2 regions of the Massilimicrobiota sp. An80 genome follow, and region 2 is predicted to be linked to the other one. Evidence: a T-box and tRNA genes for the amino acid it is inferred to sense, from the RefSeq annotation. Region 2 holds a T-box; the other holds one or more tRNA genes.
What was found. The T-box of region 2 lies ahead of tyrS (tyrosine--tRNA ligase). A T-box ahead of a tRNA ligase gene usually reads a tRNA of that ligase, here a tRNA-Tyr.

Region 1: it has a tRNA-Tyr gene. The T-box ahead of tyrS (tyrosine--tRNA ligase) is inferred to sense a tRNA for this amino acid. The anticodon was not compared.

What each region holds. Positions count from the first base shown of each region.
Region 1 covers NZ_NFHI01000010.1:17,995-25,117, reverse strand. The annotation lists gene B5G32_RS04375 (NifU family protein) at 1-37, opposite strand, end outside; gene B5G32_RS04370 (CvfD/Ygs/GSP13 family RNA-binding post-transcriptional regulator) at 166-540, shown strand; gene B5G32_RS04365 (glucose-6-phosphate isomerase) at 540-1,820, shown strand; gene B5G32_RS04360 (hypothetical protein) at 1,915-2,280, opposite strand; tRNA gene B5G32_RS04355 (tRNA-Gly) at 2,654-2,727, opposite strand; tRNA gene B5G32_RS04350 (tRNA-Lys) at 2,735-2,810, opposite strand; tRNA gene B5G32_RS04345 (tRNA-Gln) at 2,814-2,889, opposite strand; tRNA gene B5G32_RS04340 (tRNA-Tyr) at 2,897-2,980, opposite strand; tRNA gene B5G32_RS04335 (tRNA-Thr) at 2,986-3,061, opposite strand; tRNA gene B5G32_RS04330 (tRNA-Val) at 3,067-3,142, opposite strand; gene B5G32_RS04325 (PucR family transcriptional regulator) at 3,246-4,403, opposite strand; gene B5G32_RS04320 (DUF3784 domain-containing protein) at 4,691-5,350, opposite strand; gene B5G32_RS13660 (hypothetical protein) at 5,432-5,614, opposite strand; gene B5G32_RS04310 (DUF3887 domain-containing protein) at 5,737-6,378, opposite strand; gene B5G32_RS04305 (PadR family transcriptional regulator) at 6,371-6,718, opposite strand; gene B5G32_RS04300 (DUF2371 domain-containing protein) at 6,840-7,123, shown strand, end outside.
Region 2 covers NZ_NFHI01000036.1:9,536-16,658, reverse strand. The annotation lists gene B5G32_RS09965 (chloride channel protein) at 1-1,200, shown strand, start outside; T-box leader at 1,242-1,440, shown strand; gene tyrS (tyrosine--tRNA ligase) at 1,479-2,705, shown strand; gene B5G32_RS09955 (FKBP-type peptidyl-prolyl cis-trans isomerase) at 2,715-3,083, shown strand; gene truB (tRNA pseudouridine(55) synthase TruB) at 3,135-3,971, shown strand; gene B5G32_RS09945 (bifunctional riboflavin kinase/FAD synthetase) at 3,971-4,906, shown strand; gene B5G32_RS09940 (ROK family protein) at 4,912-5,775, opposite strand; gene B5G32_RS09935 (ATP-dependent helicase) at 5,896-7,123, shown strand, end outside.

The DNA of each region.
Region 1 (7,123 bases), on a different contig from region 2:
TATGTATCACTTTTTTAATTTCTGCTTCTTGATCCATGATTTCAGCCTCCTCTATAAATCTTTCTTATTATACCACAATTTTTTAAGAATAAAAGTCCAATGCTTTGATTTCACTTTCCACAAATATGACTTTATGCTATAATGAGTATGATTGGAGGGATGTCAATGGAGCATCGTGTCAAAACTGGTGATATTATTGATGTAACCATTACGGGAATTCAACCTTATGGTGCATTTGCATCTTTACCCGATCAATCTTCTGGTTTAATTCATATCTCTGAAATATCTGATAAATTCGTTAGAAATGTAGAAAATTTTGTACATGTTGGCGAAGTCATTCGTGTAAAAGTGATTGATATTGATCATACAACACATCAAGCCAAGCTTTCTTTAAAAGCTGTTCATATGGCGAAAAGAAAATACAAAAGAGCTTATAAAAACCAGAGAGAAAAGATACAAGAAACACCTTTAGGATTTTATCCATTAAAAGAAAAATTGCCTGAGTGGATAACTCTAGGCGTAATCAAGGAGGAAGAATGATGATTAAAGTTGATTTATCAAAAGCAAAATTAACTGAAAGTATGGACTCATACAAAGAACAAGTTGCTCAAATTCATGATATGATCCATAACAAAACTGGACAAGGAAGTGACTTCTTAGGATGGGTTGACTTACCTGTAAACTATGATAAAGATGAAGTTGAAGCTATTAAAGCAAAAGTTAATGAATTAAAAGATGAAATTGATGTTTTATTAGTATGTGGTATTGGTGGTTCTTATTTAGGTGCAAGAGCTGCCATTGAAGCCTTAAATGGTTTATACCCTACTCATTCTGTGCAAATTATTTATATTGGAAATACATTCTCTTCTAACTACTTATCTCAAGTCAAAGAATATGTAAAAGATAAAGAATTCGCAATTAATGTTATTTCTAAATCTGGAACAACAACTGAAACTTCTATTGCATTTAGAATCTTTAAAGAATTACTAGAATCAACAAAAGGTAAAGAAGTTGCAAGAAAGAGAATTGTTGCAACTACTGATAAAGAAAAAGGAGCATTAAAAACTTTAGCTACTAACGAAGGATATACAACATTTGTTGTCCCTGATGATGTTGGTGGACGTTATTCTGTTTTAACTGCTGTTGGTTTATTCCCTATCGCTATGGCCGGTATTGATATTGATGCTATGATGAAAGGTGCTGCTGATGCAAGAGAAGAATACAGCAATCCTGACTTAGACAAAAACAGTGCTTATCAATATGGTGTTGCAAGACAAATGTTATCAAAACAAGGTTATCCTGCCGAAATGTTTGTGACTTATGAATTACAGTTAGCACAAACTGCTGAATGGTGGAAACAATTATTCGGTGAATCAGAAGGAAAAGAAGGAAAAGGAATCTTACCTACAAGTGCAACTTTCTCAACTGATTTACATTCACTTGGACAATTTATTCAAGAAGGAAGCAAAGTTTTATATGAAACTATTTTAAAAATTGCAAATCCAATTTCTGATTTAGAAATTCCTAGTGATCCTGATAACTTAGATAACTTAAACTATCTTGCAGGAAAAACTGTTGATTATGTTAATAAAAAAGCATGTGAAGGAACAATTGATGCCCATGTCAACACTGGAAATGTTCCTAACATTCAAATTACACTTGATGAATTAACTCCATACTCATTTGGATACATGGTATACTTCTTTGAAAAAGCTTGTGCTTTATCAGTATACTTATTAGGTGTCAATCCATTCAATCAACCAGGTGTTGAAGTTTATAAGAAAAATATGTTTAAATTACTTGGTAAGCCAGGTGTATAGAAGTGAGCGATCACTTCTTTTTTTATTCCTATCATTTCACAATAAAAAATGTTCTCTTTGAAAAGAGAACAAAAATTAATAAATAGATCACACCTTAGTTATTATTTTGATATATGACAGTATACTCATCAGGTTCATCTAAATGATATTGCCTTATCTCTTTAATATGCTTGTCTGAGTTGTCAATTGTGTATTGATATCCTGAAGATTCCCCTGATAATAACGAAAAATATGCTTCAATTCTATAAATACCATCATCTATTTCTTCTAGCTCAGCCTTCTTAAAATAACCTACCGAAGTTCCTGAACTCATCTCTATGACAATATTTTCATTGGAAACTTCGACGTTATTTTGATTTACCGCAACCATATAAGTCGTTTGCTGGTCTATAAAAACAAGAACCACTATAAAAACCAATAGACAAACTATAAAACATATTATTTTTTTTGATTTTAACATTGACCATCCCACCTTTCTTTTCAATTATCATTTTACTTCCAGTTCTATTGGTTTACATCTTAATGACTTTTCTAATATCATTTTATCAAAATATAACAATCATCTCCAGAATTACATAAGATAAAACTTCATTTTACATAAAAACATAACAACAATCAAACAATTAAAATCATTAAGGATACCTTAACATTTATTAATATGACTTTTATACAAATGAAATAATCTATTAGAAAACTATAAATTTAATAGATTAACTTGTTTTTCAATTAAGTCTTTTTACATCCATACTTTTTATAAATAAAAAAGATACCAAACAGAATTGTATAATTTTGCTTGATATCTCATATTTCATAAAAGTTTGTGTTCATTCAATTGGAGCGGGTGATGGGAATCGAACCCACGTAGTCAGCTTGGAAGGCTGAAGTTCTACCATTGAACTACACCCGCAAAAGAATGGTGACCCGCAGGCGACTCGAACGCCTGACCCTCTGATTAAAAGTCAGATGCTCTACCTACTGAGCTAGCGGGTCAAATGGCTGGGATAGCTGGATTCGAACCAGCGCAATGACAGAGTCAAAGTCTGTTGCCTTACCGCTTGGCTATATCCCAACAGAAATGGTGGGGAGGGGCGGATTCGAACCACCGAACCGAAAGGAACTGAGTTACAGTCAGCCGCGTTTAGCCACTTCGCTACCTCCCCGTATATGGTGCCGGCTAAAGGACTTGAACCCTCAACCTACTGATTACAAGTCAGTTGCTCTACCAATTGAGCTAAGCCGGCATAAATGGTGGAGGTTAACGGGCTCGAACCGCTGACCCTCTGCTTGTAAGGCAGATGCTCTCCCAACTGAGCTAAACCTCCAATTTCTAGTGCCCTCTTATAATAGCATACGACTATGAACACGTCAAGAAAAAAATGAAAATAAAAAAGAAACAGAAATTATGTCTCATTTTTCTGTTTTCTTCTATTTCATCATTTTAGCAATATAAAAGGCTATCATATAAGGAAATTTTTCTTCAAAAGTTGCAAGTTCACAATTTAAAAGTGTTTTTATTTTTTCAATACGATAATGAACAGTATTACGATGCGTATATGTTGATCTCGCAATTTTTTGTGGACTTCCATCATATTTCAAATAATAATATAATGTTTTTTCTAATTCACTATTATGTTTTTGATCATATTGAATCAATGTATCTAATAAATGATGATACATATCAGATAATATTTTTTGATCCTGTATAGAAAATAAAATCTGATAAATACCCATATCATCAAAACAAATAATATTTTTTTGAAACATTCTGGCAAATGTTACTGCTGATAAAGCGCGTTGATAACTTAAATTCAATTCTCTGATATCTTTTAATTGTGTACCCATTCCAATATGCAAAGCAGATACTCTCATTCTATTTTTAGCACGATGATACATGGACTCCACTAGTTGATAAAAGACCTTTTGAGATAAATTATTCACAATCAGCACATAATATCCATCATACCAAAAAAAGCTATAGGGACACTCTATTTTTTCAAAATAGAGCTGTAATTGTAAAGATAATCTTCTTCTTTCAATTTCACTATACTGACTGGCATCCTCAATATCTATCAACAAAACCTGAAAATCTCCATCTACATCAAAACTACGCATTAATTCATTCCTATTTTCTTCAATAGTGCGTGGATCACTAAAAATATTTTGAAAATACTGTGTAACCAAATAATCCTCTTTTTGCGAAAACAAACAACGCATACAAAAATCTTTAATCAGGTCAACCATATGAATATGCCATGGTGAAATTAACAGCGGAAAATCATTGTTTTCACAATAATCAAGAACATCTTGAGGAACATCAAAAATATACTTTCCAGTATTAATAATAAGCCCGACACTATGATACTTAACCAAATATTCTACAAGGTTTAAAAGTGCTCCTTCTTTTTGAAATCCTAAACCACTTGTCACAATCAATTCTTTTCCCCACAATTGTTGAATTGTCGTTGTATCTTCAATAAGGTGAACCCAGCTCATAGCATTGGCACACCCTTTTTGTCCACATAATAGTGTAAGCTGATATAATTCTTTGGTTTCATTCAATGCATCTTCTATTGTAAATCCCATCATCTCACCTACTTTCTTTTATTATACTCTTCTTTTGTGCAATATGCACAAAAATCAATCATCATATTTAGATTCTCAGACCCTTTTCTTTTACATAAAAAATCATATAATAAAAGTGTAAAAAATGATCTATTATCAAAGGAGGGTCTTTTCATGAATGTTTCTTATAATTATTTCTTATTAGCTCACAATTATGAAATTTGTCCTTCTTGGATAAAATGTGAGCATTACTTCAACTGTGCTAGTTTTTCAAAATTATTCCCTTTTTCAAAATTTCATCTATTTAACTAGCCAAAAAAAGCAACGTGAGATAACGTTGCTTTTTTATATGAACTTAATTGATTATAAATATTTTGAGTCTGTTTTTCATTTTCTCCACTCACAACAAAAATTTCATTTTCTGTATAAATAATAACATAATGTGAACTATGCGTGTATGCATAAAGATGATAATTCCCAAATTCATCATTATAATATCTACCCGCTTCAACAACTGCATTATTGATACCATTTTTCTTACGACCAATATCAAAATCATCACAATATTCTACTTTTAAAATATCATCATAATCAATTTTTAAAGATGATACAAAAGTTCCTGATAGTTGAACATAGTCATCATTATATTCTATATCAATATCCCCTATAAACATAACACCCATAATAAAAGCTCCCAAAATAACAGTAATCAATACCCCTATTCCTATAGACATTTTCATTTTCTTTTGATTACGCTCTACACTGGCATACTCACTGCCAACAAAAATAATCGCCATTCCAACAATAAAAGTTCCTATCATTATATATAGTCCTATATCTTTTAGCATAAACAAAGAAAACAAGCCACAAGTCATAACAAGAAAACCTAATCCTACAATACGACATAATTTCTTTTCATTATACTTTGCTTTTTCTTTTTCACTAGCAGTGTTATAACCAGCAATCAAAAAACGATCCTTTTCCCATTAATAATAAGATGGATATTATTAAAAATATGATAGATATCACAAGTCCCATTCTATCGCCTCCTAAAAGATACCATGATTATACTTCAATTGAGCATAAAGCATGATTCCAACACCCGCTATTATGCCAATAACTATGAATATTTCACCCAACACAAATAAACGTAATAAACGAGCTAAAAGATTCATCAAACAACCCAAACCACATATCAACATACCTACTCCCATTGTCTTTGAATATGACATCAGATTCTCTTGTTTTATTTTTCTTTTATGATAACTATGAACCAACGAAACATTACCTTTAAAGTGTGCATATGCAAAAACAAAGCATGTGATTGACATTAACAGATAACTTATATTCTCCATCATTTCATATATAACCCCATTAATTCATAATTTTCATTAAAAGTTATTGTGTATGTTACACTACGCTGTTCATATAATGCAACAACTTCTCCCACAACACAAATATCATTGTTTTGTTTAATTTCTGTATATCTCTGACTTGTTATACGTTGATAATCTCCCAAATCTCCTAACGATAAAATTGATTCCTTGAGAAGACTTTCTGACATGGATTCTTTCATTTTTTCATCACAATTTTCAAGTATAGCTTGTATGTCAAGATGTGATATATCTAAAATTGTTTCTTCCATATGCTGTTCAACTGTTTTTTGATCAAATAATCCAGATGTTCCTAATGTCTGATACTCAGGAATAAGAGAACGTACCAATAAATAGACACCTAAAATCAATACAGCGACAACACCCATAATAATGCCAATTATTTTTTTATAAGAACGACGTGTTTTCACACCCATGTTTTCATTAAATTCATGAGCCAATTCTTTTGGTGTCCCCATTCTTTGAATGATTTCTTCAAATGATTCACCATTTTTTAATGCCATTTCAATGTCATTTTCTAAATCCAATTTAATTTTTTTCTTTTGTTGTTGAGAACAATTTAATAATCTGATAACTTTTTTTATATATTTTTCTTTATTCATATTCATTCTCCTCTAATATCTCATTAACAACCATTGAAAAATTCTTCCATAATTGTTTCAATGCTTTGAGCTGTTCTTTCCCTTTATCTGTCAAGCAATAATATTTACGTGATAATTCTTTATTTTGTGGTGGCGTCCATTGACTTTCAACCAATTCATCATCCTCTAAACGATATAAAATAGGATAGAGTGTTCCTTCTTTCATTTCAAACATACCATGACTTTTTTCTTTCATATACATAATCATCTGATAGCCATACATCCTTTCTTGTGAAAGAAGCTGTAAAACCAAAATTTCTAAAATTCCTTTTTTTAATTGTCTTTCATATCTTTCATTCATTCAATCAGCTCTTTTCTATTTAGTATTACTAAATATATTTTAATACATAATTAACTATCATACAATATAAAGTTAATATAAAAGTCATAGAAAATGTTCATACTATACACAGGTGATAAAAATGGTAAAAAAATTTACATTTGATGATGAAGATGATGACTTTGCATACGATAATGATTTAAAAGAGCAAAACAATGATTATCATGATGATCTTAATAGTGATCTTCATAATGATTTTGATGAACATCTTCATGACACTTCTCATGAAGATCCAAAAGAAACTGAATATATCAACTCTCATTCAACACAAAATAAACCTGTTTCTAAAAAACAAAAACCAAGAGCCAAAGTTAAGAAAAAAACAAAAAAGAAAACTAAACATCATACAAAAGTCATTAAAGAAAA
Region 2 (7,123 bases):
TGTAAATGGTTATGGATTGCTTTTGTTTTGGGTATTGTCTGTGGTATTGTAGGAGCATTGTTTCATATTTCTATTGATTATGTTACTGATTTTCGTTTGTCACATTCATGGATTGTATGGGGATTGCCAATTGGTGGTGTTTGTATTGTCTATCTTTATCGTCTGGTTCATTTATCTCACGAACCAGGAACAAATACGATTATTCAATCTATTCGCCAACAGGAAAAAGTTCCTGTTTTATTAGCACCAGCGATTTTTTTAGCCACTATTATTACCCATTTGTTTGGAGGTTCTAGTGGAAGAGAAGGAGCTGCATTACAAATTGGTGGTTCTCTAGCAACATCTTTTGGAAAAATAATTCATGCTGATCAGCGTGAAATGTCAATGCTGATTATGTGTGGTATGAGTGCAGTCTTTTCAGCTTTATTTGGAACTCCATTAACTGCGACACTTTTTTCCATGGAAGTTGTTAGTGTCGGTGTATTTTATTATGCGGCATTAGTTCCATGCTTATGCAGTAGTTTGATTTCATTTGGAATTGCACAACTTTTTGGATGTCAGCCAACTTTTTATCAGTTATCAATTCCTTTTCAATTAACACCAATTATGAGTTTAAGATTAGCTGTTTTTGCATTTATTATTGCTGCTTTTTCCATTGTATTTGTATTAATGATGCATTATAGTCACAAATGTTTTCATCAATATTTTCATAATCCATATATACGAGTTATTATGGGATCATTCATGTTGATGATTTTGGTTTTCTTTTTTCAACAAAGATATTTAGGAGCTGGAATGGAAATTGTTGCAGAAGCTCTTTATCATCAGGCTCTACCATATGATTTTTTCATGAAAGCTATTTTTACTGCTATTACTATCGGCTGTGGTTTTAAAGGTGGAGAAATTGTTCCAACTTTTGTGATTGGTTCAACTTTAGGATATGTATCAGCTTTATTATTGGGCATTGATCCTCATCTAGGGGCTGTTATTGGAATTGTTGGTATGTTTTGTTGTGTTATTAATTCACCACTTACAAGTCTCATGTTAGGGGCTGAAATGTTTGGTATTCAATATTTAACAGCAATGGCTATTGTTGTTGCATTATGTTATGTTTTATCAGGATATTTTAGTTTGTATCAAGCACAAAAAATTGTATATTCTAAAACTTCAGTTGAATTTATCAATCAAAATGCAAAGTAAAAATTTTAAGTTGACTTCGACTTGAAAATCGCATATTATATATTTAAGCGTTGAAGAAGACAAGTAATTATAAATGGATGTTATAGAGAGTCTATGATTGGTGGAAATAGATCATTGTTTATAATGAATACACTTTGGAGCAGCTAAATGAAAAGTTTAGCCGGTGGCAACATCGTTATCAATAAAGAGCGTATGCTTAATGCATAAATAAAGGTGGTACCGCGAGAATTCGTCCTTTTGATGAATTCTTTTTTTATTTTATAAGGAGGATATATGTTATGAAAATTTATGATGAATTAGTATGGCGTGGTTTAATTAAAGATGTTAGCTCGCCAGATATTGAAGAAAAATTAAATAATGGAGGAATGACTTTTTATATTGGTACTGATCCAACTGGTGATAGTTTACATATTGGACATTTCTCATCATTTTTGATTAGTAAACGATTAAAGGATGCCGGACATAATCCTATTTTATTAGTAGGTGGAGCTACAGGTTTGATTGGAGATCCTAAACCTGATACTGAAAGACCAATGATTACTAAAGAAGAAGTACAACATAATTTTGAATGTCTAAAAAAACAGGCTCAGGATTTATTTGGGTTTGAAGTTGTGAATAATTATGATTGGTCAAAAGATTTAAACTTCATTGATTTTTTAAGAGATTATGGTAAATATTTTAATGTCAACTATATGTTGAATAAAGATATTGTCAAAAGAAGATTAGACTTAGGAATTACATATACTGAATTTTCTTACATGATTATGCAGGCCATGGATTTCTATTGGTTATATGAAAATAAAGGTTGCCAAATGCAGGTAGCTGGACAAGATCAATGGGGAAATATTACTGCTGGTATTGAATTGATTAGAAAGAAAACAGGGAAAGAAGCTTATGGATTTACAATGCCTTTGCTTACTAAATCTGATGGTACGAAATTTGGAAAAACAAACGGTCATGCCATTTGGTTAGATCGTAAAAAAACATCACCATATGAAATGTATCAGTTCTTTATTAATTCAGAAGATGATAAAGTCATTGATTACTTAAAATTCTTAACTTTCTTATCTAAAGAAGAAATTGAAGAATTAGAAGAAAAGAATAAAACACAGCCTCATTTAAGAGAAGCACATAAAGCTCTATCAAAAGAAGTGATTACATTTATCCATGGTGAAGAAGCATATCAGGAAGCTTTGGATATTAGCCAAATGTTATTCTCTGGTAAAATTCAAGATTTAACATTAGAACAAGTTCAGTCATGCTTCCATGGTGTTCCTAGTATAGATATGGAAGAAGATACACAAATTTTAAATGCTTTAGTTAAAGTAGGGGCTGCTTCATCAAATCGAGAAGCACGTCAATTTGTTACAGGTGGTTCTGTTCTTGTCAATGGAGAAAAGATTACAGATGTAAGCTTTGTTATTCAAAAAGAAAATGCTTTTGGAAAACAGGCAACTGTTATTAGACGTGGTAAGAAAAATTATTATGTTATTAATCATAAATAGGAGGATAGGATGAAAAAAATATTAGGAAGTTTCATGGCATTAGTTATGCTTTTGGGTTGTTCATCACAAAGTCAAGAAACACAAAATAGTGATACTCAAAATCAAACTGCTGTAGCTCAAAATGGCGATTATGTGAATATTGATTTTGTAGGAAAAATTGACGGTGTAGCTTTCAATGGTGGAAGTGCAGAGGGTTATGAGTTAAAATTAGGTTCTGATACCATGATTGATGGTTTTGAAGATGGAATTGTTGGGATGAAATTAGATGAAGAAAAAACAATTACTGTAACTTTTCCTGAAAACTACACTGCAGAGCTTGCAGGAAAAGAAGCAACATTTGATATTACTTTGCACAAGATTTATCGTGAAATTCAATAAATTTGAGTCTAATGACTCATTTTTATATTTCACAGATGAGGAGGTTTTGAAATGGATGGAATATTGTTAGTTAATAAACCGGCAGGTATGACAAGTCATGATGTTGTGAATCGTATTAGAAAGATTCTTCATACAAAAAAAGTTGGACATTGTGGGACATTGGATCCTGATGCCACAGGTGTTCTGGTTTTGTGTATTGGCAAAGCAACAAAGGCTTTACAATTTTTAATGAGTGAAACAAAAGTTTATCAGGCGACACTCTTTTTAGGAACAGCTACTGATACATACGATAGTAGTGGTCAAATTATGGAAGAAAAAGCCTTTCATGGTGTAAGAGATGTTGAAGAAACTTTACAGTCTTTTATTGGAAAGCAACAACAAATTCCGCCTATTTATTCGGCTATTAAAGTGCATGGTAAAAAATTGTATGAATATGCCAGAAATCAGGAACATGTAGATATTCAACCCCGAACTATTATGATTGAAAAAATAGAGTTAATTTCCCAACAAGATCAATCCATAACATTTCAGGTAAAATGTTCCAAAGGCACATATATTCGTTCATTGTGTGTAGATATAGGAAAAAAGTTGGGCTATCCTGCACATATGACTCATTTAATACGTTTAGCTTCAGGAGAGTTTTATCTTGAAGACTGTTATAGTTTAGAAGATATTGAACAAGGACATTATCAGTTCATGAGTTTAGAAGATGCATTTCAACATTTTGAACATTATTACATTGATGATGAAAATATTGTTTATCATGGTAAAAAAATAAAGAGTGATATTGATCATCAGGTTGTTGTATGTAATCAAAATCATAAGGTTTTAGCGGTTTATGGACCTGATGGTGAAGGATATTTAAAAAGTATAAGAGGGCTATTTTAATGGAAATCATTTATTTAAAAGAAGATATGCAATTACATATGACAGACTCTATTGTAGCAGCAATTGGTTTTTTTGATGGTTTACATGTAGGGCATATGGCACTTGTTGAAGAAGTGAAACGAGTTGCAGACACAAAGCATTATCATAAAGCTTTAATAACTTTTGATCATTATCCACTTTATGTATTAGGAAAGTTAAAAGAAGAAAAATGTCTGACTTCCATTGATGATCGTTATGAAATTCTTAAAAAAAGAGGATTTGATTATTTGTTTGTGATTGAATTTACACCCAAGGTTGCTGCTTTATCGCCTCAAGAATTCATACAGAAATATCTTATTGAATGTGGTATCAAGCATGTAGTCTGTGGTTTTGATTTTCGTTTTGGTGCAAAAAATCAGGGTGATGCGAAAACATTGCAGGAATCTTTTGGTTTTAATGTCAGTGTTATAGATGAAGTCATTTATAAAGGAGAAAAGATTTCTTCAACACGTATTCGACAGCATCTAGAAAATGGACAAATGAAAGATTTAAATGAATTATTAGGACGTCAATACTGTGTACATGGTCAGGTTATCCACGGTAGACATATTGGACATGAAATTGGTTTTCCAACAGCTAATATTGATTATGGTTCTTATTTTTTACCTTGTGGTGGTGTCTATGCTGTTAAAGTGATTATCAATCAAAATACCTACATGGGAATGTGTAATATTGGATATAATCCCACTTTTCAACCATTAGATAAAGCTTCTTTAGAAGTTCATATTTTAGATTTTAATCATGATATTTATGGAAAAGAGATTTACGTAGAATTTTATGATTTGATACGTAAGGAAAAACCATTTCATTCTAAAGAAGAACTCATTCAACAACTTTATAAAGATCGTGAATATGTCAGAGAATATTTTTCTCAAATAGCAAAGGAGATTAATTGATAAAATTAACCTCCTTTTTTGGTATGAAAATGATACAATGCTCCAAGTAAATTGGCTTCATTTTGAAATTGACAGGCTTTAATAACTGGTTCATGATCATCTTCTTTGTATTGTTTTCTTAAATCATGAAATTGTTTTTGAATAGTTTGAATGAGAAATGGCTGTTGACTGATTCCTCCACCAATAGTTACGATATCTAAATCTAGTAAATAATCAAGATTATAGATCATTGTTGCAATCTGTAAACAATAGTGTTCAAAATACTGCATAGCTTGATGAGATGAAGTCAGTTGTTGAAATACAATCTGTCCATCATCAGGACATTTTAAAATATCACTCAGATCATGAATGAGTTTAACAGCATTATATTCTTTACCAAAGTTAGAATAGCCATTTGATGTAGGGATTAAAAAAGAACCGAGCTCTCCAATTTTATAGTGTTTTGATTCTACGATTTTTTCATGTAATATATATGTTCCGCCAATACCTGAACCTAAGACAATCATAAAACCATTATCAACGTTCTTTAAGCTTCCTTTCCACATTTCACCTAAAGTAGCGCATTTGGCATCATTTTGTAAAGTGACTGGTAAGTGAGTTAAACTGGAAAATTCTTGACAAAAATCTGTTTCATTGAAATAGGGCAGTAAAGTAATAGCGTGGATATATCCTCTTTGACTATCAATAAGACCGGGCATACTGACAGCTATTCCTTCGACTTCTTTTGTGATTAATGTTTTTAAAGCATGATAGAATGTTTCTTTGTTGGTTTTGACAGTAGGAATCATATTTTTTTGTAAGCATATCCCATTAGATTGATAATATCCATATTTGGTATATGTACCACCTATATCTATAGCTAAATACATGATTTTCACCTCTCGTTTCATTATTTCATTGATTCATTTTGAATTCAACCTTTATTCATGTTTTTGATTTCTTTTTTGAGTAATTATGATATAATGATTAGACTGAGAGGATGTGATACGATGAATTTAGACAAATTATTAAATCCAAAACAAAAGGAAGCAGCCACTTATTTAGATTCTCATTTACGTATTATTGCAGGAGCAGGAAGTGGGAAAACACGTGTTTTAACATATCGTATTGCTTACTTGATTGAAGAAGTGGGGATTGAGCCTCGACATATATTGGCTATTACTTTTACAAATAAAGCAGCGAATGAAATGCGTCAAAGAGTTGTGGATTTATTAGGTGAATATGCTTCAGGAGCTCTTTTATGTACAATTCATTCTTTATGTGTCAGAATATTAAGACAGCATATTCATGCTTTTCATTATCCTCATCATTTTGTTATTATGGATGAAGAAGATCAAAAATCATTATTAAAGAAGATTTTTAAAGATAAAAATATTGATAGTAAAACAATGAGTGTAAAAAGCTGTATTCATTATATATCATCATGTAAAATGGCTGAAATCTCACCACAAAAAGCGTATAAATTAGCAGGAGATTTTATAGGTGAGGCCAAAAAAGCAATTGTTTATCAGGAATATGAAAAATATAAAGAAGAACATTTTATGCTGGATTTTGATGATTTGTTGTTGAAGACTGTTGAATTATTTGAGAAATTCCCAGAAATTCTGGAAAAATGGCAACGTAAATTTCAATATATACATGTAGATGAGTTTCAGGATGTTGGAAATATTGATTATAAATTGATTCATCTTTTATCAGGTCAAGCAACTTTATGTGTAGTTGGAGATCCTGATCAGACAATCTATTCTTTTAGGGGTTCTGATGTGAATTATATAATGAATTTTGATAAAGATTATTCTCATGTCAAAACCATTATTCTTGATCAGAATTATCGTTCTACAAAAACAATATTAGATATATCGAATAATTTGATTCGAAAAAATAAAAATCGTTTAGAAAAAGATTTGTTTACACAATTAGAAGATGGTGATAAAGTTGTGCACTATTCAGCAGGCGATGAAGAAGCAGAAGCTGAGTTTGTCTGTCAGACAATTGAAAATATTATACATCAGGTTGATGGTGTGAATTATCATGATTTTGCGATTCTTTATCGTGCTAATTATTTATCACGTCCTTTTGAACAGAAATTAATTCAGCATCAGATTGATTATAAAATATTTGGTGGATTAAAGTTTTTTAATCGTAAAGAAATTAAAGATGCATTAAGTTATTTACGCTTAATGGTATTTATGGATGATTTATCTTTTGAACGTATTA